Regions from separate parts of the Paenibacillus sp. BR1-192 genome, predicted to be linked through region 2. Evidence: predicted binding sites of a transcription regulator. Region 2 holds the regulator's gene; each other region holds the start of a gene.
What was found. The regulator Rex, encoded in region 2, represses fermentation and respiration genes when NADH is low (regulators of the CRP and FNR family bind a similar motif). The targets are predictions, from matches to a motif close to TTGTGAAATATTTCACAA.

Region 1 (7,405 bases), 160 kb from region 2:
ACTTCTCCACGCCGCGCAGCGTGCGGATGAATTGACCGAGCGCCACCAAATCGTCCTCGCTGTCATGGATGCCCGGCACGTAGACGTGCCGGATCCACATGTTCCGACCATGGTCGGACAGCCAGCGGGCGGTCTTCAGCGTCCTTTCATTGGACTTGCCTGTCAGCTTGATGTGCTTCTCGTCGTTGATATGCTTCAGATCAAGGAGGACCAAGTCGGTATGCTCCAGCAATTCCGATATTTTATCCGGCTCGTTATACCCGTTGCTGTCCAGGGTCGTATGCAAATTCCAGCGGCGCTTCACTTCCTTGAACAGCTCCGTGACAAAAGGATACTGCAGCGTCGGCTCACCGCCCGAAACGGTGAGTCCTCCACCCGATGACCGGTAGTAGCTCAGATAAGGCTCAATCTCTCGGAGGACGTCATCCACCGTCATTTCATGTCCTTCATGAAGTCCCCAGGTATCCGGGTTGTGGCAGTATTGACACTTCAGGAGGCAGCCCTGCATGAAGAGCACAAAGCGGATACCCGGACCGTCCACCGTTCCGAACGTTTCTATGGAGTGTACATGACCTTTTAGCATGGCGCGTCATCCTTTCTGTATCCGCTATGGTTGTCTTCCATCCTTACATCGATCCGTGGAAGGTACGGTTAATGACATCGAGCTGCTGTTCGCGCGTCAGTTTGACGAAGTTGACCGCATAGCCGGATACCCGGATGGTTAACTGCGGATAATTCTCCGGATGCTCCATCGCATCGATCAGCTGCTCACGGTCAAACACGTTCACGTTCAAATGATGGGCCTTGCTGCCAAAGTAGCCGTCCAGCATGGCAACCAGATTGTTTACCCGAATGTCGCTTTCTTTGCCCAGGGCTTTCGGCACGATCGAGAACGTATTCGAGATGCCGTCCAGACTATCCTCATAAGGCAGCTTGGCCACGGAAGTCAGCGAAGCGAGGGCTCCCTTCTTATCGCGTCCGTGCATCGGGTTTGCGCCCGGCGCAAACGGCTCGCCTGCTTTGCGTCCATCCGGCGTGGTTCCTGTCTTCTTGCCGTATACCACGTTCGACGTAATCGTGAGCACCGATTGGGTCGGCATGGCATCGCGGTAGGCTTTGTGCTTGCGGATCATGCTCATGAAGGCCTCGACCAGTTCAACGGCGATGCCGTCCACGCGGTCGTCGTTGTTGCCGTAGCACGGGAAATCGCCTTCGATTTCAAAATCCACCGCAATCCCTTGCTCATTGCGTACCGGCTTCACCTTCGCATATTTAATCGCGCTCAGCGAATCCGCTGCTACGGACAGGCCCGCTATGCCGCATGCCATCGTCCGCAGGATATCGCGGTCGTGAAGCGCCATTTCAATCCGCTCGTAGCTGTATTTGTCATGCATGTAGTGAATCACGTTGAGGGTATTCATGTAGAGCTTCGCGAGCCATTCCATCATCGGCTTGAAGCGCTTCATGACCTCGTCATAACTCAGAACCTCAGCGGTGATCGCCGGATATTCCGGTCCGACCTGGGCGCCGGATTTCTCATCCTTCCCGCCGTTGATTGCATACAGCAGCGCTTTGGCCAGGTTCGCTCTGGCTCCGAAGAACTGCATCTGCTTCCCGATGCGCATGGCGGATACGCAGCAGGCGATGCCGTAATCGTCCCCATAGATCGGACGCATGAGATCGTCATTCTCATATTGGATCGAGCTCGTTTCGATCGATACCTTCGAACAGTATTTTTTGAAGGCCTCCGGAAGCTTCTCCGACCACAGCACCGTCAAGTTCGGTTCCGGCGCAGGTCCCAGATTGTACAAGGTGTGCAGGAAACGGAAGCTGTTCTTGGTTACTCTCGTTTCACCGTTCAACGACATGCCGCCGATGGATTCGGTCACCCACGTCGGATCGCCGCTGAACAGCTCGTTGTAATCCGGCGTACGCAGGAACTTCACGATCCGCAGCTTCATGACAAAATGGTCCACCAGCTCCTGGGCTTTCTCTTCCGTCAGGATGCCTTCAGCCAAATCCCGCTGGATATAAATATCGAGGAAAGAAGATACCCGGCCAAGCGACATGGCAGCGCCGTTTTGCTCCTTGATCGCGGCCAAATAACCGAAATACAGCCATTGGAATGCTTCCTTCGCCGTATTCGCAGGTTTGGAAATGTCAAAGCCGTGCATGCCGGCCATTTCTTTCAGTTCCTTGAGGGCGCGCATTTGTTCGGACAGCTCTTCACGCAGACGGATCACCGGCTCGTCCATGGCGTCCACTTCAAGCTCGCCGAGTTCTCTCAGTTTGTCCTGGATCAGCGCGTCCACGCCGTATAACGATACTCTGCGGTAGTCGCCGATGATGCGGCCGCGGCCGTATGCATCGGGAAGACCCGTAATAATCCCGGCTTTGCGCGCTGCTCTCATCTCCGGAGTATAGGCATCGAATACGCCCTGGTTATGCGTTTTGCGGATGCCGTTGAAGATATCCACAACCGCCTGCGGCATTTCGAAGCCGTATGCGTTACACGCATCAATCATCATCCGGATGCCCCCGAAAGGCTGAATCGAGCGTTTGAACGGCTCGTCGGTCTGCACGCCGACGATCTGTTCTTTATCCTTATCCAAGTAGCCGGGCCGGTGGGAGGTGATGGTGGAAGGCGTATGGACATCCACGTCCAAAACCCCGCCGTTATCCCGCTCCTTCTTGGTTAAATCCGATACAATATCCCACAGTGCCTTGGTGTTGTCCGTAGGTCCCGCCAAGAAATCATCAGAGCCATAATAAGGGGTAATATTCTCTGCAATAAAATCATTAACGTCAACGCGCTTGGTCCATTTACCTGATTTAAAACCTTTCCAGCCAACTTCTTTTTCAATCACCGACATATTGAATCCCTCCTAGATTATGCTGCAGCCTGCAGGGACTGGCGGGGACACACATTGATCTATCTCAGATCTTAAATGTGATTATTTTCACGATCAATGGCATCTCTGCCCCGCCAAGTGCCTTCAAGCTTCTATATCAAAGATCTGAGATTCAGCTTTCTGCTACACCTTTATTGTAGTCCTGTTGATCCGCAGCATCTGTGATAAAAATCACAAAGTTGTGGTTATCCGTGATTTTTATCACTCTGATTCCGGGCTCCCCTGGCTTCTACCACCATTTATAATGGAATTTAGTATCATCCTTCTGTCCCTTTCCTGTTTAGAAACGTCCATAGAAGGCGTTGCGGTATACTTCTGCCAGCTCCGTCACCAGCGGCAGCTTCGGATTGCTGGTCGTGCACTGATCTTCGAAAGCCCGGTCCGCCAAATGCTCGACGTTTCTCTCGAAGTCCTGTGGATCGATGCCCAGCTGCTGGAACGATTCCTCGATGCCGAGCTTGCTGTTCAGCTCGCGGATGGCGGCGATCAGGCTGTTTACGCCCTCCTCCGTCGTTCTTGCCGGCAGTCCAAGAATCCGTGCGATCTCGGCATATCTTTCATCGGCCACGAAGTGGGTGTACTTCGGCCATGCCGCGAATTTCGTCGGCTTCTTGGCATTGTAGCGAATGACGTGCGGCATCAGTATGGCATTGGTCCGTCCGTGCGCCGTATGGTACTGTCCGCCCCATTTATGCGCCAGACTATGGTTGATGCCCAGGAACGCGTTCGCAAAGGCCATGCCTGCAAGCGTCGAAGCATTATGCATTTTCTCGCGGGCGAGTTTGTCGCCGGTCAGCGCCGATTGCTCAAGATACTGGAACACCAGCTGTATGGCTTTGATGGCAAGCCCATCCGTGTAATCGCTGGCCATCACCGATACGTAGGCTTCAATCGCATGCGTCAGGACGTCCATGCCGGTATCGGCCACCGCCGTTTTAGGCAAGGTGTACACGAATTCCGGATCGATGATCGCCACGTCCGGCGTCAGCTCATAGTCTGCCAGCGGGTATTTGGTATTTCCCTGCACTTTGTCCGTGATGACGGCAAACGAAGTTACTTCCGAGCCCGTTCCCGACGTTGTCGGAATGGCTACGAATTTCGCCTTTCGTCCCAGCTTCGGATATTTATAGACCCGTTTTCGGATATCCATGAATTTTTGCTTCAGGTTGTTGAAATCCGTATCCGGATATTCATAGAACAGCCACATCGCTTTTGCGGCATCCATAGGCGATCCGCCGCCGAGGGCGATGATGCAGTCCGGCTGAAACCGTTCCAGCATCTCCGTACCCCGTTCTACGGTCGTTGTCGATGGATCCGGCTCGACTTCCGAGAACACCTCGATGGCTACCGGCAGTCTGCGCTGACGCAGGTAATGCTCTACCCGCTCCACATATCCCAGCTTCACCATCATGGGGTCGGTTACGATCGCGACGCGGGTGATGTCAGGCATTTTGGCGAGATACTGCGTCGAGCCTTTTTCAAAGTAAATTTTGTCCGGCACTTTAAACCACTGCATATTCACGGTTCTGCGGTTCACCCTTTTCACGTTGATGAGATTGACGGCCGTCACGTTCGACGACGTGGAATTCCGGCCATACGAACCGCAGCCGAGCGTCAGCGATGGCAGGTTCGTGTTGTAGATATCCCCGATGCCGCCTTGCGAGGAAGGCTGGTTGACCAGGATGCGGCAGGTCTTCATACGATCCGAAAATTTCAGGATGACGTCCTCATTGTGCGAGTGGATGACCGATGAGTGGCCCATGCCGCCAAAAGCTACCATCTCTTCGGCGCGCGCGATGCCCTCTTCCGCATCTTTCACTTTATAGCAGGCCAGCACCGGGCTCAGCTTCTCGGCGGACAACGGATAAGCAGGACCGACTCCCTCCAGCTCGGCGACCAGGATCTTGGTGCTTTCCGGTACCTCAAAGCCGCAAGCCTCGGCAATCTTGGCTGCCGGCTGTCCGACGATGGTAGGATTGACGGCGCATTTATCCGCTACCATGGCATGCGCAGTCAGCTTCGCCAGCTCTTCCTTGTTCACGAAATAACAGCCGCTGGCGATCATTTTTTTCTTCACGGTATGATAGATCGGCTCCTCTATAATGACGGCTTGCTCGGATGCGCAGATCATGCCGTTATCAAACGTCTTGGATAGAATCAAGTCGTTCACCGCTTGATCGAGGTCCGCGCTCTTCTCGATGAAGCACGGCACGTTGCCGGGACCTACGCCGAGGGCTGGCTTGCCGCAGCTGTATGCTGCTTTGACCATCGCCGATCCCCCCGTAGCCAGAATGCAGGCAACGTCAGGATGGTTCATGAGCGTATTGGTTTTATCCATGGAAGGAGCCTCGATCCACTGGATGCAGTCGGCCGGAGCGCCTTGTTTCACGGCGGCGTCCCGCAGGATGAGCGCGGCTTCCCTGCTGCATGCCTGCGCGGATGGATGGAAGCCGAAGATGATCGGGTTTCTTGTTTTGATGGAGATCAGCGCCTTGAATATGGTGGTCGAGGTCGGATTGGTTACCGGTGTGATCCCCATGATGATCCCGATCGGCTCCGCAATTTTTTGGAAGCTGTCATAGGCATTGTCTTCGATGATACCTACCGTTTTGTCGTACTTGATGCTGTTGTGGATATACTCCGTGGCAAACAGGTTTTTGATGATTTTGTCTTCATACACGCCGCGGCCCGTTTCTTCAACCGCCATTTTCGCCAGCTGCATGTGCTTCTCAAGTCCGGCCATGGCCATGGCCTGCACAATTCCGTCGACTTGCTCCTGATCGAGTTTCATAAACTTTTCTTTTGCCCGATTCGCCTTGTCGATCAGACCTTGAATGTACTCTGCTGCCGTTTGTCCCTTCACTTCAACCGTTGTTCCTTTGCTCACAGCCATATCTCTCATCCTCCCATGGTTCATGTTCTTTTTTGTCTACGCTTTGATCGTAACACAGACGCTCCTTAAATCATGTGAAATATTTCACAATATTAAAATTTATCTTTTCTGTGTGATTTATACCTGTCTTTTCCCTCTTTCAAGTGAAAGAGATCACAATGTTTGAAAATTCGCCATGATTTCCCTCTTGTTCCGCCCCACAAGTGAATGTTTTCACGTTATAATGTATTTAAAGATTAAACAGATCAAATTTTAGGATGTTAGGGGATACCACCATGAAAACTGTAGACCATGTAATGGAAATCGAAAACTTAGGGAACACGCAGTGCTTCTCGGAACAAAACCGCAACCGTCTGCTGGTCACCATGAAGGAAAGGGTACTCCCTGAAGGATCGCATTTGTTCTGGGAAGGCGACTTCGCCGACAAGCTGTACTTCGTTAAACAAGGAAGAATTAAATTAACCAAATCGACGGATGAAGGCAAAGAGCTTATTCTATATATGTACCATCCAGGAGACATGGTCGGGCAAGCCGATCCATTCTTCAGCAACAACCACAGTTTTTCGGCAGAGGTGCTTGAGGACAGCGTAGTCGGGGTCATCGAGCACAAGGACCTTGAGCTATTGATCTGCCAGCATTGCGACTTCGCGATTGATTTCATGAAGTGGATGGGTATACACCACCGCATCACGCAGACCAAATTCCGTGATCTCATGATGTACGGCAAGCCCGGCGCATTAACGTCGACGCTGATTCGTCTGGGCAATACCTACGGGCAGCATCAAGAGGATGGCAGCATTCTCATCAACAAAAAGATCACCCACACCGATCTTTCGAACATGATCGGGGCCACCCGTGAAAGCGTGAACCGGATGCTGAGCGATCTTCGCAAAAAGGACGCCATCGAATATGCCGGCGGCATGATTGTTATCAAAGATCTGCCGATGCTGCAGGAAATATGCCACTGCGAGCTGTGTCCGAACGAAATCTGCCGGATTTGATCCGCCTAAAGCCCCTTCGGTGCATAATATATGGGCATCTGCTTACAATAAGCCTTGTCTTTCCAATCCAAATCAAAGGGAGTGCTCAGCATGCGTGAAGGTTTGATTCCTGCAGTTCTTGGAACCGTGGTTTCTGCTTCGGGTGCCGCTCTGCTTTGCAGCAGGTATAAATTCGCTGCAACCGGTATTCTAGGCTTCGGACTGGCTCATATGGTGCTTGGTGCGATCGACCTGGTGGAACATCGGTAAACGATTTGGAAGGCAAGATTCTCACGGCTGTCCTTTCAGTTCAATGACTGAGGAGGACAGCTTATTTATGCTGTTGCCCTCCTGCTCCCTTCAGCGATGACATATCCAAAAAAAGCGGATTTCCCAAAAGAACATTACATCTGACGGGGAGCCCACTATTTCTGTTTGGGGACGTTCCGTGTGCGCATCGTTCCTCCCATTGCCTTTGTCCCAAATTTCTTGGAATGGTTGTGTCTTTACAAAAAAAGAAACCGTTGCTTGGCGAATGGACGAATGACAGACCATTAACCAAGAACGGTTTCTTTGTTTATTCACCAGGTTGGACTTTCTCTGACAATGAACTAGGAGGA
Region 2 (7,405 bases):
AAAAATGGCCATCTTCCGCGAGAGTGCAGCGTCACCTCCGGTTTTTCCGCCGACCGAAGCGCCTGAATTGCAGCTGGATGCGTTCGTTCGCGGTCAAGGTTACTACAAGCTGTTGATGTTCCAGCCGGCCATACAGCAGTTTGAGGCAGCCGCTGCGGTATTTCCGGACAGCCTTCTGATCAAGTTGTACATTGCCATGTCCCATCTGTATTTGGGGCAAACCGCCCAAGCATCCGACGTACTGATCTCCATCCTGCCCCTGGCTGACAACAGAAAGCTTCGGGCGATGATCTACAATGCGCTTGGATGCATCGAGGTGTTGAATGGACAGCAAGCAAAGGCCGAGGAACATTTTGCGCTGGCAATTCATAGCGATCCGACGCTTCCCGACCCCATGATCAACCTGGAGGTCTGCAAGCAGAATCGCGGTGAGCTCCAGTACGGCAGCCAATTGATCTCTTTGCTGTAGAAATCAAGCCACAACAAGAAGCGATGCCAGAGCTCACCTTGAGACTTTGGCATCGCTTTTTGCGTACGGGAGCGGTACAGAAAGCCAGGGGATTTTTTACCCGGAATGTTCAAAACCCGCAACTTCTGGTATGCTGTTAATTAGTCTGGAGGAAAGGGATTTTATCGAAATGAAATTTGCCGTATTGGATTTTGAAACCACGGGCAACCAGTCTGCAGATGAAATCATTCAGGTTGGACTGGCCATCATCGAAGAGGATCGAAGCATATCCCGCGTATACGGCACCTATGTCAATCCCGGGATTCCGATCCCTCCTTTTATTACCGGTTTGACCGGCATTTCCGACAGTGATGTAGCGGATGCTCCGTCATTGGAAGAAATGATGATGGAGCTTGTGCCCATGCTCGACGATGTCGTATTGGTTGGACATAACGTCGCTTTTGATTTTAACTTTTTGCAAAACGCGCTCGATCGCTGCGGCTATTTACCGTTCAGCGGCCGTATTCTAGATACGATGCACTTCTTAAAAATATGCTTTCCCTCGCTCCCGTCCTACCAGCTCGGGATGGTGTCCTCTCATTTCGGCCTGGAGCATGACCGTCCGCACCAGGCGGACAGCGATGCGCTTGCCACAGCCTATGCGCTGCTGAAATGTTTGGAGGAGATCGACGAGCTTCCGCTGCTCACCATTCAGCGTTTAAGCGACCTGTTTGCCGACGAGGACAGCGATTTGGCCTGGTTCTTTGACGGCATTCGTTCCGACAGGGAGCACCGAGCCGTACAAGTGGGAGACACCCATACGTACTACCGCCAGTTTGCCTTGGCGGTGGATGATTGGAACGATATAGCACCTGTCAGGGATGAGACGGAGCCCAACCCCTTGGCCGATGTAAGCTTCGAGCAATACATGAACGATGTTCGTGAACGCCTGAAGGAAACGCTGCCTCATTACGAGAGCAGGGATGCCCAGGACATGATGTTCCAGGAAGTGATGCAGGCGCTGGATGACAATAAACATCTATTGATCGAAGCGGGCACGGGAACCGGCAAATCCCTTGGATATTTGCTGCCGTCGATCTATCAAAGCGTGAAGCAGGAACAGAAGGTTATGGTGAGCACGCATACGATCAACCTTCAAGAACAGCTGCGTGACCGGGATATTCCCCTGCTCACCCAGGTTGTTCCTTTTCCTTTTAAGGCGGCCATTTTCAAGGGCAGGGGACATTATTTGTGTTTGAGAAAATTTGAACATAAAATAAATAGAAGAGATTTTCATTCCCCGAAGGAAGACGTAATCACGGCGGCCCAGATGCTGGTCTGGCTGACCCAGACGGAGAACGGGGATGATGAAGAGCTAAACCTTGGCGGACGCGGAGGGGATTTCTGGGAGACCATCTCCAGCGATTCGGATTCTTGCCTCGGACGCGCCTGTCCTTGGTTCCGCAAATGCTACTATCACAGGGCCAAGCATGAAGCAGGCATCGCGGATGTCGTCATTACGAACCATTCGAAGCTGTTCACCGACGTGAAGGCGAATCATCAGCTGCTGCCAAGCTATGAGCGCCTCGTCATCGACGAAGCGCATCATCTTGAGGATGTCGCCGGCAAGCACCTTGGCTTGCAGATGAAGTATTTTTCGGTGGTCCATACCTTGACCCGCATGTACAAAGACAGCCGAAGCGGGCAGCTCCCGGCTCTGCGCCAGCTGCTGCAAGCTTCGCCGCACGAGAAGGCAGTCGAATGGTCTTCCGTCATCGACCGTTTGTATCCGGACCTCATTACTGCAAAAGAGAACTGGGATCGGCTCAGCGATCAATTGTTCGGACTGCTTCCGGAACGCGGAGACGCTTCTCCGGGAGATGCCGGCCAATTCTCGCTCCGCCTGTCCCCGCTTAAGAAGCCGAAGGATTGGGATTCGATGGCCGAACTGGAGCATCAAATTCATCTGACGCTGGGCGATGTCGTGCGCAAGGGCGATAAGCTGATCGCCGAAATGAAGGAAGATTTGGATGACTACAGCGCGGACAGCCTGTTAACCGACCTATCGGGCCTATTTAAGGACCTGGCCTCGCATCGCGAAGACCTGCGCTCCTTCATGGCCCTGAACGATGAGGGCACGGTATACTGGATGGAGGCGAACGGCAATTTCCGCAGCAAATCGCTGCAGTTGTATGCCGTGCCCGTCGACGTGAGCGCTCATCTGAAGGAATTGTTTTTTGACAAGAAACAAAGCGTGATTCTGACATCGGCGACCTTGTCGGTGGACAAATCGTTTCAGTTCATGATCGAAAACCTGGGTCTTCAGGAAGCGGCTGAAGCGGGGAACCTGAACACGGTTCAGCTCCCGTCCCCGTTTAATTACAGGGAACAAGCCCTTCTTGTCGTGCCGCGCGATTTTCCGAGCGTGAAGGGATCGGTCGGGGATGCACTCTTTGTGAATACGCTCGTGAAGTCTTTGGCCGATACGGCCGTCGCTACGCATGGCCGCATGCTCGTCCTGTTCACTTCCTACCGGATGCTGCGCCAGGTGCACGAGCCGTTGAAAGAAGCGCTGGCATCAAGCGACATCACGGTATTGGGACAAGGTATGGACGGAACCAGCCGTACCAAGTTAATCCGAAGATTTCAGGACAGCAGCGCTTCCGTGCTGCTGGGCACCAGCTCCTTCTGGGAAGGGGTAGACATCCCGGGCGAGGCGCTGACTTGTCTTGCCATCGTCCGGCTGCCGTTCCAGCCGCCGAATCATCCCTTGGTCGAGGCCAAGAGCGAACTGCTGCAGCAGCAGAAGAAGAATCCCTTCATGAAGCTTTCGGTTCCGCAAGCGGTCATTCGTTTCAAACAGGGGTTTGGGCGTCTGGTGCGAACAGCACAAGATAAAGGGATCGTGATCGTGTACGATACCCGGGTCATTGAATCCTATTACGGGAAGTATTTCTTATATTCCTTGCCGGGGCCGAAAATGGAGCATATGCCGACAGAGGGGATCGTTCCCCGAATTTCGGAATGGCTGCAGGAAGAGGCAAGCGCGGGAAACCAAGCGGAATAAAGTGAAACCAAGCACGATCAACAAAAAAGATGTAGTTATTAACCTATTATTAGGGGGAGCATGCATGAAATCGGAAAAAATTTCGGAAGCCGTGGTCCGCAGATTACCTGTATACTTGCGCTATTTGAATGAGCTTCAGAAGAGGGAGGTTTCCACGGTTTCCTCCCAGGAGCTGGGACAGAAGCTGGACCTCAATCCTGCTCAAATTCGTAAGGACCTGGCGTATTTCGGTGATTTTGGACGGAAAGGGATCGGATATGATGTTTCTTATCTGATCGAGAAGATTCGCCAGATTCTGAAGCTGGACCAGAAGATCAATGTCGCACTGGTCGGGGCCGGTAATCTTGGACATGCATTATCGAATTACAATGCATTCCTGAAGGATAATATGAAGATTGTGGCGATTTTCGATTCGTATTCTCCCAAAGTTGGTATGAAAATTAACAATTTGGTCGTACAGCCGATGGAAGAGCTGGAGAAGACGGTTCATGAGCACGGCATTCGAATCGGGATTATTACCGTTCCGGATTTCGAAGCGCAGAACGTCGCGAATCAGCTTATCGCCTCAGGGATCGAGGCGATTCTGAACTTTGCGCCAACCATCCTGAAAGCCCCAGCCCATATCCGGATTCATACGGCTGATTTTACAACGGATTTGCAAAGTTTGGCCTATTATTTGGATAACGGCAAGGAGGATGCAGCACATGACAACAACGAAGTGGATGGTTAAGAACGGAACGTTTGCAGTACTGGAGGAAGGCCAATCCGTGCTTCGCGGATACCTGGTGGTTGAGAACGACCGGATCACGTACCTGGGCGAGGAGGAGCCCGTCGTGGAAGAGGGAACAGAGATTATCGACGGAACCCATCTGTTCTTCCTGCCCGGATTGGTGAACACGCATGGACATGCCGCCATGTCGCTTCTTCGCGGCTATGGGGACGATCTGGCGCTGCAGGTATGGCTTCAGGAAAAAATGTGGCCGATGGAAGCCAAATTCACGTCAGACGACGTATATTGGGGCACATCGCTCTCCGTGCTGGAGATGATCAAAGGCGGAACCACGACGTTTGTGGATATGTATGACCATATGGATCAGGTCGCGAAGGTTGTCCAGGACTCGGGAATGCGCGGCGTCCTGACGCGCGGCGTAATCGGTTTATGCCCGCCCGAGGTACAGCAGCAGAAGCTGGATGAGGCGGTGGCATTCGCGAAGGATTGGCATGGCAAGGCTGGCGGCAGAATTACGACGATGATCTCGCCGCACGCGCCTTATACCTGCCCGCCGGATTTCATCGAAAAATTCGTTCAAGCATCCCATGACTTGAACCTGCCTTTGCATACCCATATGTCCGAAACGGAAACGGAAGTGGCTCAGAATGTTAAGGACTACGGGCTTCGCCCCGTTGCCCATTTGGAGAAGCTGGGCATGTTCTCCCGTCCTACGCTCCTTGCGCATGCCGTTCATCTGACCGATGAGGAAATCGAAGTCTTGGCCAAGCATCAAGTAGCCGTATCGCATAATCCCGGAAGCAATTTGAAGCTTGCCAGCGGAGTCGCCCGCGTACCTGCGCTGCTGAAAGCCGGCGTAACGGTGTCGCTCGGTACCGACGGACCTGCTAGCAACAATAACCTGGATATGTTCGAAGAGATGCGGCTGGCTGCCCTGATCCATAAAGGAGTAAGCGGGGATCCGACGGCCATTCCGGCCTCCGATGCGCTCCGAATGGGCACGGTATACGGAGCCAAGTCCGCTTTCCTTGAGGATATCGGTATGCTCGCGGTTGGGATGAAAGCCGATATGATCGCATTGAATACGGATCAGGCGCATTTCCTTCCACGGACCGACTATATTTCTCACGCGATCTACTCTGCCAGCGCGAAGGATGTAGAGCATGTATGGGTTGACGGCAAGCAGGTGGTGAAGAATGGCGCGAGCCTTACTCTCGACGAGGAACGCATCCGCCGGGAAGCGCAGCGTGCATTTGAGCGTCTTACAACCCTCTAGGGAATAATCAAGGGGAGCGAGGAAGACGGATTTGAAGAAAAAAACGAAGTGGATATTGCTGAGTGTGTCCGGCGTCCTGCTATTATTGCTTGGCCTACAGCTCTATTATTCCTATGTTATGAAAGATACGTGGAATGAAGAAAGAATGGCGATCCTTGCAGCGAAACAGCATGGCCAATTGGTCTCGTCCGACAAGACCTATAAATCGGTATGGGGCGAGGACAATAACTATTGGGTGGTCAGCGGGAAAGATAAAGACAATCAAGACCGCATGGTCTGGGTGAAGTTTACGGACGATAACGTTCCTGTTGAAGGGACAGATGCCGTTCAGTCCGTGTTATTGAATACGGGCATGTCAGAGGCCGTGATGCGGGACCAGATCCGTAACGAAATGCCGGGTGCGGTCATCAAGCGATTGCTGCCGGGAATGTATGAAGGCGAGTATGCCTGGCAGCTGCAATATGAAAACAACGGTCAGCGCGGCTACAGATTCTATCGTTTTCAAGACGGAAACGCCATCGGAAATGATATTATTCTTCCTAATCAATAAGAAAACAAATGAAAAGGCGTCCCCTCATAGGGATGCCTCTTTGGCACATAAATATGTAAGCGTATACAGAAATAAATTGGTAAAACTGTTCTAAATATTTTCACAGACAAGCATGAAAAAGTATATAAGATGTGATATACTCGTACTTGTACGAATTGAGCAGATCAATTACATGCCTCACCATATATCGTTGTTATATGTATTATTGTGCTGCAATTGCTATACAAAATTTCATATCGAAAATTGAAGGAGGAACTTCATGAAACTGCGCATTGTACCTATCATGCTGACTGTCGTGATCTCAGCATCGGTCCTCTTTGGCGGTTGGTTTCTGTATCGGCAGATGGCTTTGCAGAATCCGCTCGCAACTGTTGTGTCACAATACGATGGCGTGAAAAGTTCTCATATAGATATTAAACAGGATACCGTGACTTTGAATCTTGATTTGGCTCCGGATGCGAATTTACAAGGTTTGGTTCAGCATATTAAGCAGGAAGGCAAGTCCGTGATCGGCAAGCGGGAATTGAGAATCCAGGTGGAGGACCATTCCTCGGAAGCATTGGATCAATGGTGGGAGCAAGCGATGCTGTCGGTTGCCGAAGCGATGGACAATAAGCAGTATACCGATATTCAATCATCGCTCGAGCAGTTGGCTGCCCAGTCGCCGAATTTGAAAGCAAAAGCAACGATCGACGACACCAATGTCTATGTCAGCTTGTCGGACGGCAAGTCTGGTAAATTTATAATCTTGCCGCGTCAACCTGGCAAAATGGAGGTGTGGAACCATGCCTAAATTAGCAAAAGAAATCATGTTAGGCTTCATTCCGGTTTTGTTGGTATTCCTTGTGTTTGTCGGCGTAAACATCGTGCCTCTCTTAATAGCGGCAGGACTCGTAGGCGGCTTGCTGTTTATAGCCAAGATGAAGGGCGGCATCGCGGTTGGTGCCGGAAATGAGCGAAAGCGGAAGAAGAGCGGCCCGGCCAAGCTGACGTTCGAGGAAATCGGCGGGCAGGATAACGCTAAGCAGGAGCTGCGGGAAGCATTGGATTTTCTGATTCGTCACGAGGATATCAAGAAATTCGGCATACGTCCATTGAAGGGGATTCTTCTCACAGGGCCTCCGGGAACAGGGAAGACCTTGATGGCCAAGGCCGCTGCCCATTATACCGATTCTATATTTGTCGCTGCTTCCGGCAGTGAATTCGTGGAGATGTATGTCGGCGTCGGTGCAGGGCGAATCCGGGATTTGTTCAAGGATGCCCGCAACCGCGCGGCCAAAGAAAACAAGCAAAATGCCATCATCTTCATCGATGAGATCGACGTCATCGGCGGT
Region 3 (7,405 bases), 250 kb from region 2:
TGGAGGGATCTGGCGTGATTAATCTCGGAAAGCTGCATGATTGTAAACATGTTTTCGGTTTTTTTGCTCAGCAGCTCACGTATCCGGAAAAGCTGGATTTCCATCCGTCCGTCATGGAGGAGCTGCTTGACTCCGCCGATCCGGCCTATGAATCCGTCAGAACGTATTGGACGATCATGCATGAATACAGCATGGAGGAGATTGAAGAGCTGTATGTCCAGACCTTCGACTTTCAGGCGAAATCCACATTGTATATGACCTATTACAAATTCGAGGACGGCCGGGAACGCGGGCAGATGCTCGCCAGGCTTAAGGAGACGTATGAGATGTTTGGCCTTGGCATCGAAGGCTCGGAATTGTCGGATTATCTTCCGCTGATGTGCGAGTTTTTGTACGCGGCGCCCTGGCAGGGCCGCGAGAAGGAAGCCGCGGAGAGCCTGAATTTGATGATGGCCGTCATGGAAGACGGCACCTATCATCTGCTGAAAGCCTTGGAGAAGTATAACAGCCCGTATGCTTATCTCGTTCAAGGGCTTCGCGGCACGTTCAAGGCGTGTCTCAGTCAGGAGGCTGCCGCTCATGAACATGATTGATCAATTTTTGTGGGTCATTTTCCCCTATGTATGCATCGTTGTATTTATCGTCGGTCATATTTACCGTTATCGTACGGACCAGTTTAACTGGACGGCAAAATCCAGCGAGTTTATCGAGAAAAAACATCTCAAGCTGGGCAGCCTCATGTTCCATCTTGGCATCATTCCGGTTATCGGGGGACACGTGGCCGGCCTGGCCATCCCCCAATCCTGGATGGAGTCGTTCGGCGTCAGCGACCATATGTACCATATCGGCGCGGTGTATATCGGAAGCGCGTTCGGCTTTTTAACGCTGGGGGGCATGATCTTGTTGACCGCCAGACGGTTTGCCATCCGAAATGTCCGAAAACTCAGCACCGCTTCCGATATGGTGGTCAATGTCCTCCTGCTGTTTATCGTCTTCATGGGGATGTACAGCACGCTGGTCACAAACGCGGTGCAGCCGGAATTCAATTATCGGGAAACGGTCTCGGTCTGGTTCCGCGGACTGTTTATGTTCCGACCGGAGGCTTCGCTGATGGAGGATGTGCCGCTGTCGTTCAAAATTCACATTCTTTCGGGATTTGGTATTTTCGGTTTGTGGCCGTTTACCCGTCTGGTCCATGTGTGGAGTGTTCCGTTGAATTATGTGGGCAGAAGATATATCCTGTATAGAAAGCACCGCAAATTTGAGTCGTAGGACGAGAGAAGGCTTCTTTAGCCTTCTTTTCTACGTCAGAGGAGTAATGGGGATGAAGAATCAGCCGATCTATGATTACCAACGTGAAATGGATAAGCTTCGGACCCGGTTTCATTTCGATTTCGTGTCCATGGCATTGGTGCAGCCGGCTGAAGACCGATTTGTATTGACCTGGCAGTATGCCTCGGGAAACATCAACGAGAGGTACAAGCGCATCGTGCTGCATTCCGGCAAGGGCATCGCCGGCATGGTGTTTAAGACCGGGAAACCGATGCTGATCCCGAATGTGAATGCGGATATTGAATCAAGGGACTTGTATAATTATCCGATTATCGTTGCAGAGCAGCTGAAGAGCCTCGGTGCCATACCGCTGTGGGAAGGCACGCGCGTCATGGGGGTTTTGCTTGTGGGATATCGTAAGGAGAACATGCTGGATCACAAGGCCTTTGCGTCTTTTCAGGAAGGTATAGGAACGGAATTTGGCGCTTTTTATGCCAAGGAGGTATCACGGCCGTGATTCAAATGACGGATGAGCATCTGAGCGAATTGCTGAGAAACATGTATCAGAACAGCATGGAAGCCATTTTTTTTATGGACGAGGACGGCAGCGTGGTCGCGATGAATCCGGCTGCGGAGAATATCCTTGACATTGAGGTGATCGAGAGGATGCACTCCGGACAGGACGGGTCCTTCTGCCAGACCTGCGAAGGGTACACCGACGAACAGGATCTCATCTCCTGCTCCAAATGCTATCTGGATTATCCGGATGGAGAATTCTCGTCGTTCCAAGTCTATCTGAAGACGCGGTCCGAAGGAATTGTTCCTTATGCGGCCAGTTACCATACCATCGATGAAGCCCGCGGCATCCGGGTGATGATGCTCCTCGATCTGACGAAGCAGCAGAAAACGCAGGAAATGCTGCAGCGGACGAATATGCTGAAATACGTCATCAAGGCACAGGAGGACGAGCGCAAGCGGATCTCGCGCGAGCTGCACGATAGCGTGGCTCAGGAGCTCTTAAGCTCGCTGGTCGACCTGCGCGTCGTTAAATATATGAATGTGGGCGAGGATGTGCTCAAGAAGCTGCACGAGACCGAGGCGTCTTTAACGAGGCTGCTGGATGATATCCGGCATTTGTCGGTCGAGCTCCGGCCCGCTTCCCTCGATGATTTGGGGCTGGAGGCTGCCTTCCGCTCCCATTTCAAATGGATCGGGAAGAATTACGGCATGCTGGTTGAATTCTCTGCCGAATTGGCGGCGGCCCGCTATGGCAGCGAGATTGAAACGGTGGTGTACCGGGTTTGCCAGGAAGCGGTGTTAAATGCCTTGAAATATTCGGGAACGGACGAGGTTCATGTCCGATTATGCGAGGAGAACGGCTGCCTTCAGTTAACCGTCCGGGACGATGGCGCCGGATTTAACATGATCATTGACGAAGCCAAGGGAACCGGACTCGGGCTGTACGGAATGCGCGAACGCGCTGAGCTCGTCGGTGGCCAGTTTACTTTGGTTTCCGCTCCCGGCGAGGGGACGACGGTTCAGCTGAAGATCCCGCTTACGAGCAGCGGCAAGGCGGAGGTGAGGGGAACATGAAAATTGTGATCGCGGATGATCATGCCGTGGTCCGCAGCGGATTTTCCATGATTCTGAATTACCAAGAGGATATGGAGGTCGTCGCGACGGCGGCAGACGGCATCGAGGCATACGCCATGGTGGCCAAGCACCGGCCGCAGGTGCTGTTGATGGATTTAAGCATGCCTCCCGGCGAGAGCGGATTGATTGCCACAGGCAAGATCAGCAGCGAATTTCCGGAAACGAAAATTTTGATCCTGACCATGTATGACGATGACGATTACCTGTTCCATGTTTTGAAGAACGGGGCTTCGGGTTACGTGCTCAAAAATGCGCCGGATGATGAATTGATTTCGGCCATCCGCATGGTCCATAAGGGAGGAACCTACATCCACCCCCAGATGGCCACGTCCCTGGTCCGGGAATTTATCAAGAAAGACAGCGAGAGCGCGGAGCAGGATCCGTTCAACAGTCTGTCCCAACGGGAGATTGAAATCCTGCCGCTGATCGCGAAGGGCTATGGCAACAAGGAAATCGCGGAAAAACTATTTGTATCGGTCAAAACGGTGGAAGCGCACAAGGCCAAAATCATGGAAAAGCTGAAATTGAAGAGCCGCCCGGAGTTAGTGGAATATGCGCTGAAGAAAAAACTGCTGGATTTTTAATTATGGCGCATAAGCAGGGTGATTGCGGTAAGGAATAGGGAAGTTCCCCGGAGAGATTCAGGGAACTTCCCTATTCGCATTGTGAATAGGTGCACGTACAATAGGAGCTGGGGATCAATATGCCATTCATTACGCTTTGGAAAAGGTGATGGGAATGATCAAAAAGCTGCAGCTTCCGCTGCAAACAATGAATCTGGTGCTTGGTTTTATGGTATGGGTCATCATCTCCGCGCTCCTGCCGTTCATAAGAGAAGATATCGCCATTCCGGCAGACCGGATCGCCATTCTGACGGCCATTCCGGTGGTCCTGGGCTCGGTTCTGCGGATACCGCTCGGCTATTACGCCAACGTGGTCGGAGCACGAATTGTTTTTATATCCAGCTTCATCCTGCTGCTGTTTCCGGTCTATTTTATCAGCTCGGCTTCATCCTTTACGCATCTGGTCATCGGCGGCTTGTTCCTTGGGATCGGTGGGGCCGTGTTCTCGGTGGGCGTGACCTCATTGCCGAAATACTATGCAAAAGAGAAGCTGGGACTGGTCAATGGGATCTACGGGATGGGCAACATCGGTACAGCCATTACGACGTTTGCCGCACCGGTCATCGCAACGGGGATCGGATGGTCAAAAACCGTCCAGCTGTATTTGATCCTGCTGCTGATATTTGCATTATTCAATGTTTTTTTAGGCGACCGCAAAGAAATCAAGGTGAAAACACCGGTCATGGAACAGATCAAGGGTGTATATAAGAATGAAAAACTGTGGTTTTTCTCGCTTTTTTATTTCATTACCTTTGGTTCGTTCGTAGCCTTTACGGTGTACTTGCCGAACTTCCTGGTTTCTCATTTTGAGCTGGCCAAGGTGGATGCCGGGATGCGGACGGCCGGGTTCATCATGATCGCGACTTTTTTGCGTCCCGTCGGCGGCTGGCTTGCAGATCGATTTAAACCGCTGTTCTTATTAATGGGCGTATTCCTGGGGCTGACGGCTGCGGCTATCCTGTTGGCATTCTCCCCGTCCATCGGCTTGTATACGGCCGGCTGCTTAACCATAGCCGTTGGTGCGGGTCTCGGGAACGGGGTCATTTTCAAACTCGTGCCCCTTTATTTCAACAAGCAGGCCGGCATCGTGAATGGCATCGTGTCCATGATGGGCGGTCTTGGCGGTTTCTTTCCGCCGCTGATGCTTTCCTTTATCCATTCGGTTACGGGGCAGTATTCCATCGGCTTCATGGCTTTGTCGCAGGTTGCGCTTGCGAGCTTCGTCGTTGTGGTATGGATGTACTACCAGGACAAACTTGCCGTGCAATCCGAGGTGTTTAACTCCACCGGCCAAGGGATTCTGGTAACGGATCCAGGCGGAAGGATCAGTGCCGTCAATCCGGCATTCACGAAGTTAACGGGATACTCGGAGGAGGAAGTGCTCGGCAAAAATCCGAGCGTGCTGAAGTCCGGGAGGCAATCGCCGGCGTTTTATCGCGCGATGTGGTCTGAGATTATGGAACGCGGAAGCTGGCAGGGGGAGATTTGGAACCGCAGGAAAAACGGGGAGGAATATTTGGAACTGTTGACCATTAATGCCGTAAGGGACGAATCCGGCGACATCATTCATTATGTGGGTACCTTTAGCGATATTACATACCATTCGTCCGGCAATGCTTCGAGCGGCTGACTAGAGATGAATCGTTGTCGGTGCGAGCTGATGGATGGAGAGGGAGAGAGGCATGAAAAAGACGAGGATTGTGATTCCTCGGGAGCATGGAGGCTGGGCCATGGTCTCTGTACCTTATTTCATCGGGATGGTGGCTGCCAAGCCGGCCCTTCTGCACCTTCCGCTGTTTTTGGCGTGGTTGTTTTTATATATGGCGTCCTATCCGTTTCTGCAATCCTTAAAGACCCCGGCCAAACGCAAAACCTGGATATCCTGGGGGACCGTTTATGCTCTTGTTGCCGCCGTGTTTCTGGTTCCGGTACTTGTTCTCAAGCCGTCGATGCTCTGGTTTGCGCCGGTCCTCCTCGTGCTGATCATGGTTAATGTCTGGCATGTCCTCCGCAAAGCGGAGCGTGCGCTGCTGAACGATATTTGTGCGATCCTGCTGTTCTGTACCGGAGGCGCCGCTGCATACATGCTGGGAGGAGGAGGTTTCGATCAGCTGCTAGCCGCCGTTGTTTCTCTGAATTTCCTATATTTCACGGGAACCGTATTCTTTGTCAAATCCGTATTTCGGGAGCGGAAAAACAGGCGCTGGACGGCATATGCCATCATGTATCATTCGGTGATGCTGATTCTGCCGATATTCCTCGGGCATCCGTGGATGTGCCTGCCGTTCTTGTTTCCGTTTGTGAAGACACTGCGGTATGCCGGAAAAATAATGAAACCGATGAAGGTCGGCATGATCGAGATTGCGGGTTCCATCCAGTTTTTATTGCTGTCATGGATCTTGATGTAACCTGCTTTCGCTATCGCGACGGCGAAATTGCACAGCTGCCTTCGGTCGGCTTCCATGCGAATCGACTCTGTCGTCCATTCTGTTATAATAAGGGAATGGAAACAGAAGGGAAGAATGCAAATATGGCATATACAGCACAGCAGGTGGCCGAATGGATGGTGGAGGAAATCCGGTTTACGGGCAATTTGTATCAGACGGAAGCCATCCGTTATGTACGCGAGAACTTCGGGGAAGAATTTGTCTTCGTGAACGAGAATGGAAATGCTTCGCTGTCCAAGGACGTGAAGAAGGCCTTCCGCAAACTGCATGGCGGCCGGATTGCCTGGGATCGCGACGGATTCATGTGGGCATGGACGTAATCCCGCTATAACCGAATAATCAAAAGACAGGAGAGGCCGGATCGGCAGGCCACATCCTTATATTAATGAGAACGAGGGTGCCCCATAAGATCTTAGATCTGGCGGGATGCTCTCTTTTTCTGTTAGGAGGCGCTCCGAGTACGAATCGTTCCTCCCATCGCTGTTGCCCCCAAATTTCTTGGAACGGTTCTAAGCAAGGATGAAATTCGGGGACAAAGGCGACCGCTCTCGCTTGTCCGGAATCGTTTCGTCCTCTCCGGTACGTTGTGCAGATCCCTCACTTTAATTAGCATACGAAAAAAACCGTCTCTTGGTAAAATGAAAGTGTTACCTATCATTTACGAAAGAAACGGTTGGAACACTATTTTGTCGACGGTACCAAGATCGAAGCCAATGCCAACCGCTATACGTTCGTCTGTGGTAAAGCGGTTGTCAAGCACAAGATGCCGGGATGGCTTTCACTTGCCGATAATCTGCTCAAGGCGGCCACGAACCGAAAAGCAAGAAATGGCGGTGCAAGGATAATATCCTGAGCACCGTCATTACTTCATTTGACACATTTTTTAATCTGACGAACCGTTCGTCAAGTGAACAACCCTACTTATTTATGGGGCAGCTGTTCTCATCATGAATCAATGGATCCGATGGATCGTGAATTGTCCGGTCGAGGCGTGCAGCGTCTTCGCCGTTTGCTGGGGGTCCAGCTGGCGATGGCGTTCTACCGCATAGCGGAACTCGTAGAAGCCGCCGAGCGTAGCCTTGAAATTGGTCTCCCAGTAGTTCGTCAATATCCAGGCATACGTGGAAGGACGGCTGTCCGCCGGCTGCATGGTGTGAAGCTGGCGCGGCCCGTGCTCCAGCGTTCCGAGCTGTACGAGCGGCGTGTCTGTCATGGACAGGGTCAACGCTTCCCGGTCTTTAGCCGAGTGCCAGAAGATTCCCTCCTGCACGCTGGTGTAATCGAGGCAGCTTCCAGGAATTTGATCCTTCCAAGGCCGGACATGGCATCCGGCTTTTTCGGCGTATAACTCGGCTTCCGTCCCCAGCGAGAACGGCAGGGCCACATAGACATTTTCCGGCAGCCAAACGC
Region 4 (7,405 bases), 3.3 Mb from region 2:
CGATATCGACTTTCAGGAGGTAGGATAAAGTATGAATAAAAAAATAATGCTGGTCTCGGCTGTGTTGTTCTCCATGCTGCTGACGGCTGCTTGTTCCAGCAATCAGGCGGACCCGTCGGCAGAAACCCCGCCGGCTGTCGTGGATAGCGAGGGAACGGATCAGACGGGGGCGGCTGAAGAGGAACCGCCGGCAGAACCATCCCAAGGGGAGGGTCAACCTGCCGATGGAGAGACGAAACCGATCGACGAGCCTGCCGCTGTAGGCGATACGGTCGATTACCACGGCGCGGTCATCACGCTGAACGGCGTACGCGACTCCGAAGGCGACGAGTACTTGAAGCCCCAGCCCGGCCATACGTTTAAGGTGGTCGACATTACCGTGAAGAACAACGGTCAGGAGCCGTTGGTCATCTCTTCGGCACTGTCTTTTTCCATGACGGATTCAAGCGATCTTAACTATACGGTTCCTATTACGGATGACGTGAAGATGCTGGACGGAACCATTCCTCCGGGCGGCGAGCTGACGGGCGAGATTCCGTACGAGGTGAAGCAGGACGTTCAGGGGCTGCAGCTGAGTTACGGCGATCCGATGAAAGAAGGAAGAGCCATTTGGGCAGTGGAATAATGCAGCAATACATCGCATGTTGTTATTTTGGAATGAGCGAGATGGACAAGGATTTTGCTTCGGCAAAGTCCTTTTTTCGTTGCATTCGGATGAGCGTCCTTTACATGGGAGGAGGTTTTCAGTATGATTAAACCGTACAGTCGGTTTTTTAAAGAAGGATGAAGTTTCATTCATGACAGAATACATTTTTTATTACGGATCACGGATTTCCGCTGGTTGATGCGGACTGTTGAATCCAACGCAAGGAGTGCTAACACCGATGTCATCAGAAAAAGCGCAGCGAAAGCGGGATTTGATTCTGGATAAAGCCAAGGAGCTGTTCATCCAGCGCGGATATGCGGCAACGTCAATGGATGAACTGGTCAAGTATACGGGGGCCAGCAAGGGAAGCATCTATTATCACTTCGAGAGCAAGGAAGATTTGTTCGTCAAGCTGCTGACAAAGCAGAATCGGGAATGGATGGAAGCCTGGGACGACAAAAAGGCCGGTTACGCCAGCTTTGAGGAGAAGCTGTACGGGATCGCCGATCACATGGTTGACGACTTCCAGAATCCGCTCACCAAAATCGCGGAGGAATTCTATATCAACCAGCCGGAAAATAAGACGATTGTGGGCGAAATGCTGGCGATTCTGCAAGGTCCGCGTATGCTCTACCGCGAAATTCTGGCAGAGGGAGCGGACGAGGGACGCATAGCGGCAGAGGATATCGACGAAATAGCCGTTATTTTCGGATCGCTGCTGGACGGGTTGTCGGTTTCGTACTTCGAACGGTCCCAGGAGGAATTAAGGCAGCTGTACCGCAAGAGCGTGATGTACTTTTTGAACGGTGTGTTATCGGGTGAAAGTTCATAGCGTACGGTGCGGTAGGAGGATTTATCGAAAACGCTTTTCTTAGCTAACAGGAAAGGGCGTTTTCGCAAATATAAATAAACCGAATAGTCGGTTTTAACAGGGGGATGGAGTATGAAGCATTTGTTTGGCAACCGCGCGTTCGTGCTGTTGATGGTATCTGATTTTATGCAAAATATCGGGATCTGGATCCGCAATATGGCGCTGTTGTTCTTTATTATGGAGCAGAGCAACCATGACCCGGTCGCCGTATCGCTGCTGACCGTGATTGAATACGCGCCGATCTTCGTGATTTCCATGGTTGGCGGCGTACTGGCTGACCGTTGGCGTCCCAAGCGAACGATGATATGGGGGGATATTTTAAGCTTCATATCCATTCTGCTTATTTTGTTTGTTGTGTATGCGGGATATTGGCAGGCCGTGTTTGCGGTGACGCTGGTCTCGGCCGTCGTATCGCAATTCTCGCAGCCATCGTCCATGAAGATCATCAAGCGGTGTTTGCCGGATGAGCATGTGCCCGCGGCCACGGCGTTATCCCAGACCTCGATGTCGCTGTTTATCATTTTGGGACCTATGGTAGGCACGACGATTTATCAAGCATTTGGATTGCAGGCCTCTTTAATCAGCTTGCTGATTCTGTTCGGCGCTTCGGCGATCGTGTTGGCCTTTCTGCCTTCCACCGTGGACGAACCTTCCAAGGACTCGGAATCAGCCGGTTCGTTCGTGAAGGACATGAAGGCAGGCTTCGCCTACATCGGTTCCAGCCGGCTGTTGAAGGTGCTGCTGGTGGTCTACGTTTTATTGGCGCTGGGCAGCGGACTCGTACAGCCGCTCGACATCTTCGTCATCACCGAGCGTCTTCAGCTGGAGATGTCCAGCGTCCAGTGGTTCACCGCGCTTGAGGGCTTGGGCATGTTGATCGGCGGTGTGATCGCAGCGGTGATTGCAGGCAAAGTGAAAGGTTCCTACTTGCTGTTCGCGGGGCTGGCCTTCCTTGGACTCTCGACCTTTGTCGAGGTGCTGTCCCAGTGGCCGATCCTGACCGGCTCGATGCGCTTCGTCACCGGGGTGCTGATGGCCATGGCCCAGACGGTCCTGATGGCGGTGATGATGCAGCAGGTGGAAGAGAAATTCATTGGCCGGCTGAACGGCGTGATGACGCCGATATTTACCGGCATGCTGCTCATCGGCTCCGGGCTGACGGGCTGGTATATGTCGGTAACCTCCATTGTCGTAGTGTATTTTACGGCAGGCGCGCTCTTCCTGCTGTCGTCATTCATCAGCATGAAGCTGCCGATCGCCAAGGTGCCGGTGCAGGAAACGGAGGCGCCTGTCAGGGTAGAGACTGCGGCCAAAGCCTAGCGGGTGAGTGAAAATCTATACATTTAAACCGAATCTGGCAGAATGGTATCCAACACGAACGGGCTTCGTACTGATAAAGACAATCCAAAAGAGCGGTGCCGGGGAGAAACCCGGGCACCGCTTTTTCGGCATATGCGATTCCTCGAAGGAAGTGAAAGGCAGTCACCCCGCTAAAGCTGATCCGAAGCTCCACCCATGGACAGGGTGCTGTGCCTATATCCATATATCGCTTAAATGGCCACACCGAATCCGATCCATGTTATTCGCTGCAGCGTGGTCAGCAGATCAAGGCATACGGAACATCACATCTGCATCTGTCCGTCCCTGACGGACACGATCGTGATATAATTCACGTTCTTGCCAAAGAAGCTGCGTTACAATGTTGGTAACGATAACACGAATATCATGAGCTGCATTCGGATAGGTAGACAAAGCGGATGCGGAAGAAATGAGGGAGTGACCATGGCTTACCATAAACCTGAGCGCATTGCGGAGATTACCTTGGAGAACGGGGTGAAAAAAGCGCATAACTCCGCCATAAACGTGATGATATTAGGATTCCTTGCGGGGGCATTTATTGCGCTCGGCTTTTTGCTTGACATACGCGTGATTGCCGGAGCGTCTCCGGAATGGGGAGGGATTGCCGGTTTTATAGGCGCGGCGGTATTCCCCGTCGGCCTGATTCTTGTCCTGCTTGCAGGCGGGGAGCTGCTGACGGGCAACATGATGGCCGTGTCCTTGGCCAGATTCAAGAGGAGAATTTCCACGAAGGAGATGATGCGGAATTTAGCGCTTGTCACGGTCAGCAATATGTTGGGAGCGTTATTCGTCGCTTACTTCTTCGGCCATGTGACCGGTCTGACAGGCAGCGGCGTTTACCTGGAGAAACTGGTGGATATGGCCGGGCATAAGCTGGACGACAGCTTCCTGCAAGCCTTCCTGTCGGGCATCGGGTGCAACTGGCTCGTAGCCCTCGCCGTATGGCTGTCCTACGGATCGGATCAGATGAGCGGCAAAATTCTCGGGATCTGGTTTCCGACCATGGCGTTTGTCGCCATCGGGTTTCAGCACGTGGTGGCCAACATGTTTCTCATCCCGGCCGCGATTTTTGAAGGCTATTACAGCTGGGGCGAGTATCTGATGAACTTCATTCCGGTATGGCTGGGCAATTTCGTTGGCGGCGCGTTATTTGTGGGAGCGACATACGGAACCGTTTATTTAAAGCAGGAGAAACAGGCCGCAGCCGCTCCGCGCGGCGAGCAGACGCCTGTGCCATCGGCCGGCGCTCCCCAACAGGTTCATTCGGCGCAGAATGTTTCCTAATGCCGGAAGCCTGGCGAGCGTCTGGCTTAAAGAAAAAGCTGCGATCAACCGCTGCCTTTCATCAAGGATGGTTGAACGCAGCTTTTTGTCGTGATACGCGAGGCTGTTCCCAGTAATGAATCAAGCAGGGAACAAGCCCGCTATTTTTTTAAATGGTAGGGAACCGTCGTGATGATCACGTCTCTCCGATACAGGAGATGTGCCCGGATGAGCAGGCTGGATTGATTGTGCAGGAAATTATGCCAGCCCTTCTTGGGGATGAACTGCGGAATGACGACGGTAACCTGATAGTCGGATTCGCTCGCCTTGCGCTGCACGGTATCGATGAATTTCGTCAGCTGCTGAATGATGCTCCGATAAGGCGAGTGCAGCGTTACCAGCCGGATGTCCGGCTGCCACTTTTTCCATTTTTCCTGGAAGGCGACTTCCTCCTCCCGCTCGAACGGCACGTACACCGCGATGATTTGGCCCGCTCCCAGCGATTTGGCGTAATTCAGCGAGTTCTCCACCACATGCGTGATTCCTGCCACAGGCAGGATGATGACATTCCCCTCAATCGGCTTAACCGGCTCGCAGGTCGTAATCCGGAGCTGGTCCGCTACCGCCTCGTAATGCTTGCGGATCCGGGTGAAAATCCAGATGATCAGCGGCAGGAATATCAGCACGGTCCACACCTGGGCGAATTTCGTAAAGAAGAAGATCATGGTCACGATAAAGCTGATGCATGCGCCGGTGGTGTTAATGATCAGCTTGACGATCCAGCCTTCGGGCTTTTCGCGAATCCATTTCACCATCATCCCCGTCTGGGAGAGGGTAAACGGGATAAACACGCCGACGGCATAGAGCGGAATCAGATGCTCGGTTTTGCCTTCAAAAGCCAGCAGCAGCAGAATGGAGAAAAATCCAAGAATAATGATTCCGTTCGAGTATCCCAGACGGTCGCCGCGGACGGTGAACATTCTAGGAATGAACTTATCCTTCGCCAGATTGACGGCAAGCAGGGGAAAAGCGGAATACGCCGTGTTGGCGGCAAGGATCAGAATTAAGGCCGTTGTCCCTTGTATGAAGTAATAAAGCGCATTTCGCCCGAAGGTATGCTCGGCAATTTGGGAAACGACTGTGACTTGTTCGCTGGGACTGACCCCATAGTAATAAGCCAGGAAAACGATGCCCGAAAATAACAGGGCCAGCAGCGATCCCATCGCCACCAGAGTTTTGGCCGCGTTATTCGGGGCCGGGTCTTTGAAATTCGGAATGGCATTGGAAATCGCCTCCACGCCGGTCAGGGCGGAGCTGCCCGAGGCAAATGCGCGCAGGAGCAGAAACAAGCTCAGCCCGGCTACGGGCGTGCCGATCGGCGTATGAAGCTCCGGAGACGCATGGCCTGTGGCAATGTTGAATATCCCTACCCCGATCAGGATGAATAACGCAAGCACGAACAGGTAAACCGGATAAGCCAGTATGGAGGCCGACTCCGTAACCCCTCTTAAATTCAATACGGTCAAGCATAGAACGAACACGATGGAAATCGGCAGATTATAGGCATGCAATTCCGGAAAAGCCGACGTGATCGCATCCGTCCCGGCCGACACGCTGACCGCAACCGTCAGGATATAGTCCACGAGCAAGGAACCGCCGGCAACCAGCCCCGGGTACATGCCCAAATTCCGTTTGGACACGACATATGCGCCGCCGCCGTGCGGATAGGAGAAAATAATTTGTCTGTACGACAGGATAAGTGCCAGCAACAAGACCAGGACGCCGACGGCAATCGGTATGGAATACCAATAGGCAGCTGCCCCGACGGTCATCAACACAATGAGGATTTGTTCCGGGCCATAGGCCACGGACGATAGCGCATCGGATGACAGGATGGCCAGCGCCTTGGTTTTATTCAGCTTTTGTTCGCCTAATTCCGTCGATTTAAGCGGTCTTCCGATGAGGAAGCGCTTGATTGAGGATAACATGGTTGTTTTTCACCGCCGCTTAAGATTAAGTTCATGGTAGAAGCTCCCTGAACGGACTTCTATCGGTGTTTTTTATATGCTGGACATAGGAACGGTCACCCTTCCTATGCTGATTTTTGGCAAACAAAAAACACAGGTTAGAACCCTGTGTTTGATCACAAGTTCACAACCCTCCCGATCAACGCTGACGAGGTTAGCTGTCGGATTCGGGCGGTGAGAGTCGCCCTACCTGATTCCATCGCGGCGTACGTACGCGATGGAATCAGGATTCACCCCTTAGTATGGTTGAAGGATCCTATAGGTATCCCTCCATACGGTTGGTTCCCCCGCTTTCCATCAAGGAAATTAAGCGAATGTCATGTGAATATGAAGAATGTTTTCGAAGCTGAATAGTATATTACGCCTGCTCCAATCGTTTGTAAAACATCCTCCAACGATCATTCGAACAGAATTATTTATAAAAAATGACAGATAAGCGCTTACATAAAGACGTGGCTTTGACAGGCTTTTTATTTTGCATGTTTTCTGCGAAAATCACGAGTTTCTATAATATGGAAGGTTATTCGCGGGGAACATCGGTCACTGGGAGGATGCCATATAAACAAATTCGCCATGCCGGTCTCGGGGGAGGAGACACTGGCATGGCGAATTTTTTTGGGAGTGGTCCATGATTCGGCAAGGAAGAGAAAGGGTCTGGGTTCCTCTTCTTTGCTCTTGATAGGAATATACCCGGGGGGAAGAAAAGTGAATCACCTGATTAGAAAAAAATGTATGACTTTACTGGAACCCCGATTTTCTTTTAAGATAAAGGGATATGATGCAGCCGAGCAAAAGGGGGAAGCACGAAATGACTCAAGCGATGATTCATCAGGAAAACGGCGTATTTCCGGCGGTATGTCCGTTGGATTGTCCCGATACATGCGGCCTGCTGCTGCATAAAGAGAACGGAAAAATCGTCAAGGTGACCGGTAACCCGGAGCATCCGATTACGCAGGGAGCCATCTGCAATAAAGTCCGTAATATGGCACACCGGGTGTACCATCCGGAACGCGTGCTCTATCCGCTGCGAAGAGTAGGTCCCAAGGGAGAGGGCGCCTTCGAGCGGATCAGCTGGGACGAAGCCATTCAGGAGATAGCCGGACGCTATAAGGGCTTGATCGAGGAATACGGCTCCGAGAGCATCCTGCCCTACAGCTTCTACGGTAATATGGGGATATTGAGCGTCGACGGCATGGACCGCAGATTCTTCAACAGGCTGGGTGCCAGCCGCCTGAAGCA

Region 1: pflB (formate C-acetyltransferase) is a predicted target of Rex. The motif match lies at 2,949-2,966, and genes of this name have one in related genera.
Region 3: P0X86_RS10960 (nitrate/nitrite transporter) is a predicted target of Rex. The motif match lies at 3,589-3,606, and genes of this name have one in related genera.
Region 4: P0X86_RS30780 (formate/nitrite transporter family protein) is a predicted target of Rex. The motif match lies at 3,175-3,192, and genes of this name have one in related genera.

The regions. Positions count from the first base shown of each region.
Region 1 covers NZ_CP120718.1:2,579,670-2,587,074, reverse strand. Annotated here, with positions in the region: gene pflA (pyruvate formate-lyase-activating protein) at 1-583, opposite strand, end outside; gene pflB (formate C-acetyltransferase) at 627-2,873, opposite strand; gene adhE (bifunctional acetaldehyde-CoA/alcohol dehydrogenase) at 3,193-5,805, opposite strand; gene P0X86_RS11345 (Crp/Fnr family transcriptional regulator) at 6,081-6,806, shown strand; gene P0X86_RS11340 (hypothetical protein) at 6,897-7,055, shown strand.
Region 2 covers NZ_CP120718.1:2,744,345-2,751,749, forward strand. Annotated here, with positions in the region: gene P0X86_RS12235 (hypothetical protein) at 1-469, shown strand, start outside; gene dinG (ATP-dependent DNA helicase DinG) at 639-3,515, shown strand; gene P0X86_RS12245 (redox-sensing transcriptional repressor Rex) at 3,580-4,245, shown strand; gene P0X86_RS12250 (amidohydrolase) at 4,220-5,521, shown strand; gene P0X86_RS12255 (cell wall elongation regulator TseB-like domain-containing protein) at 5,553-6,071, shown strand; gene P0X86_RS12260 (hypothetical protein) at 6,331-6,864, shown strand; gene P0X86_RS12265 (AAA family ATPase) at 6,857-7,405, shown strand, end outside.
Region 3 covers NZ_CP120718.1:2,490,619-2,498,023, forward strand. Annotated here, with positions in the region: gene narH (nitrate reductase subunit beta) at 1-22, shown strand, start outside; gene narJ (nitrate reductase molybdenum cofactor assembly chaperone) at 15-593, shown strand; gene narI (respiratory nitrate reductase subunit gamma) at 580-1,272, shown strand; gene P0X86_RS10945 (GAF domain-containing protein) at 1,325-1,789, shown strand; gene P0X86_RS10950 (sensor histidine kinase) at 1,786-2,865, shown strand; gene P0X86_RS10955 (response regulator transcription factor) at 2,862-3,509, shown strand; gene P0X86_RS10960 (nitrate/nitrite transporter) at 3,664-5,178, shown strand; gene P0X86_RS10965 (YwiC-like family protein) at 5,231-5,956, shown strand; gene P0X86_RS10970 (DUF6953 family protein) at 6,079-6,315, shown strand; gene P0X86_RS10975 (glycoside hydrolase family 38 N-terminal domain-containing protein) at 6,948-7,405, opposite strand, start outside.
Region 4 covers NZ_CP120718.1:6,693,854-6,701,258, reverse strand. Annotated here, with positions in the region: gene P0X86_RS30795 (DUF4352 domain-containing protein) at 32-625, shown strand; gene P0X86_RS30790 (TetR/AcrR family transcriptional regulator) at 885-1,478, shown strand; gene P0X86_RS30785 (MFS transporter) at 1,590-2,837, shown strand; gene P0X86_RS30780 (formate/nitrite transporter family protein) at 3,300-4,160, shown strand; gene P0X86_RS30775 (APC family permease) at 4,301-6,127, opposite strand; cyclic di-AMP (ydaO/yuaA leader) riboswitch at 6,294-6,489, opposite strand; gene P0X86_RS30770 (molybdopterin-containing oxidoreductase family protein) at 6,975-7,405, shown strand, end outside.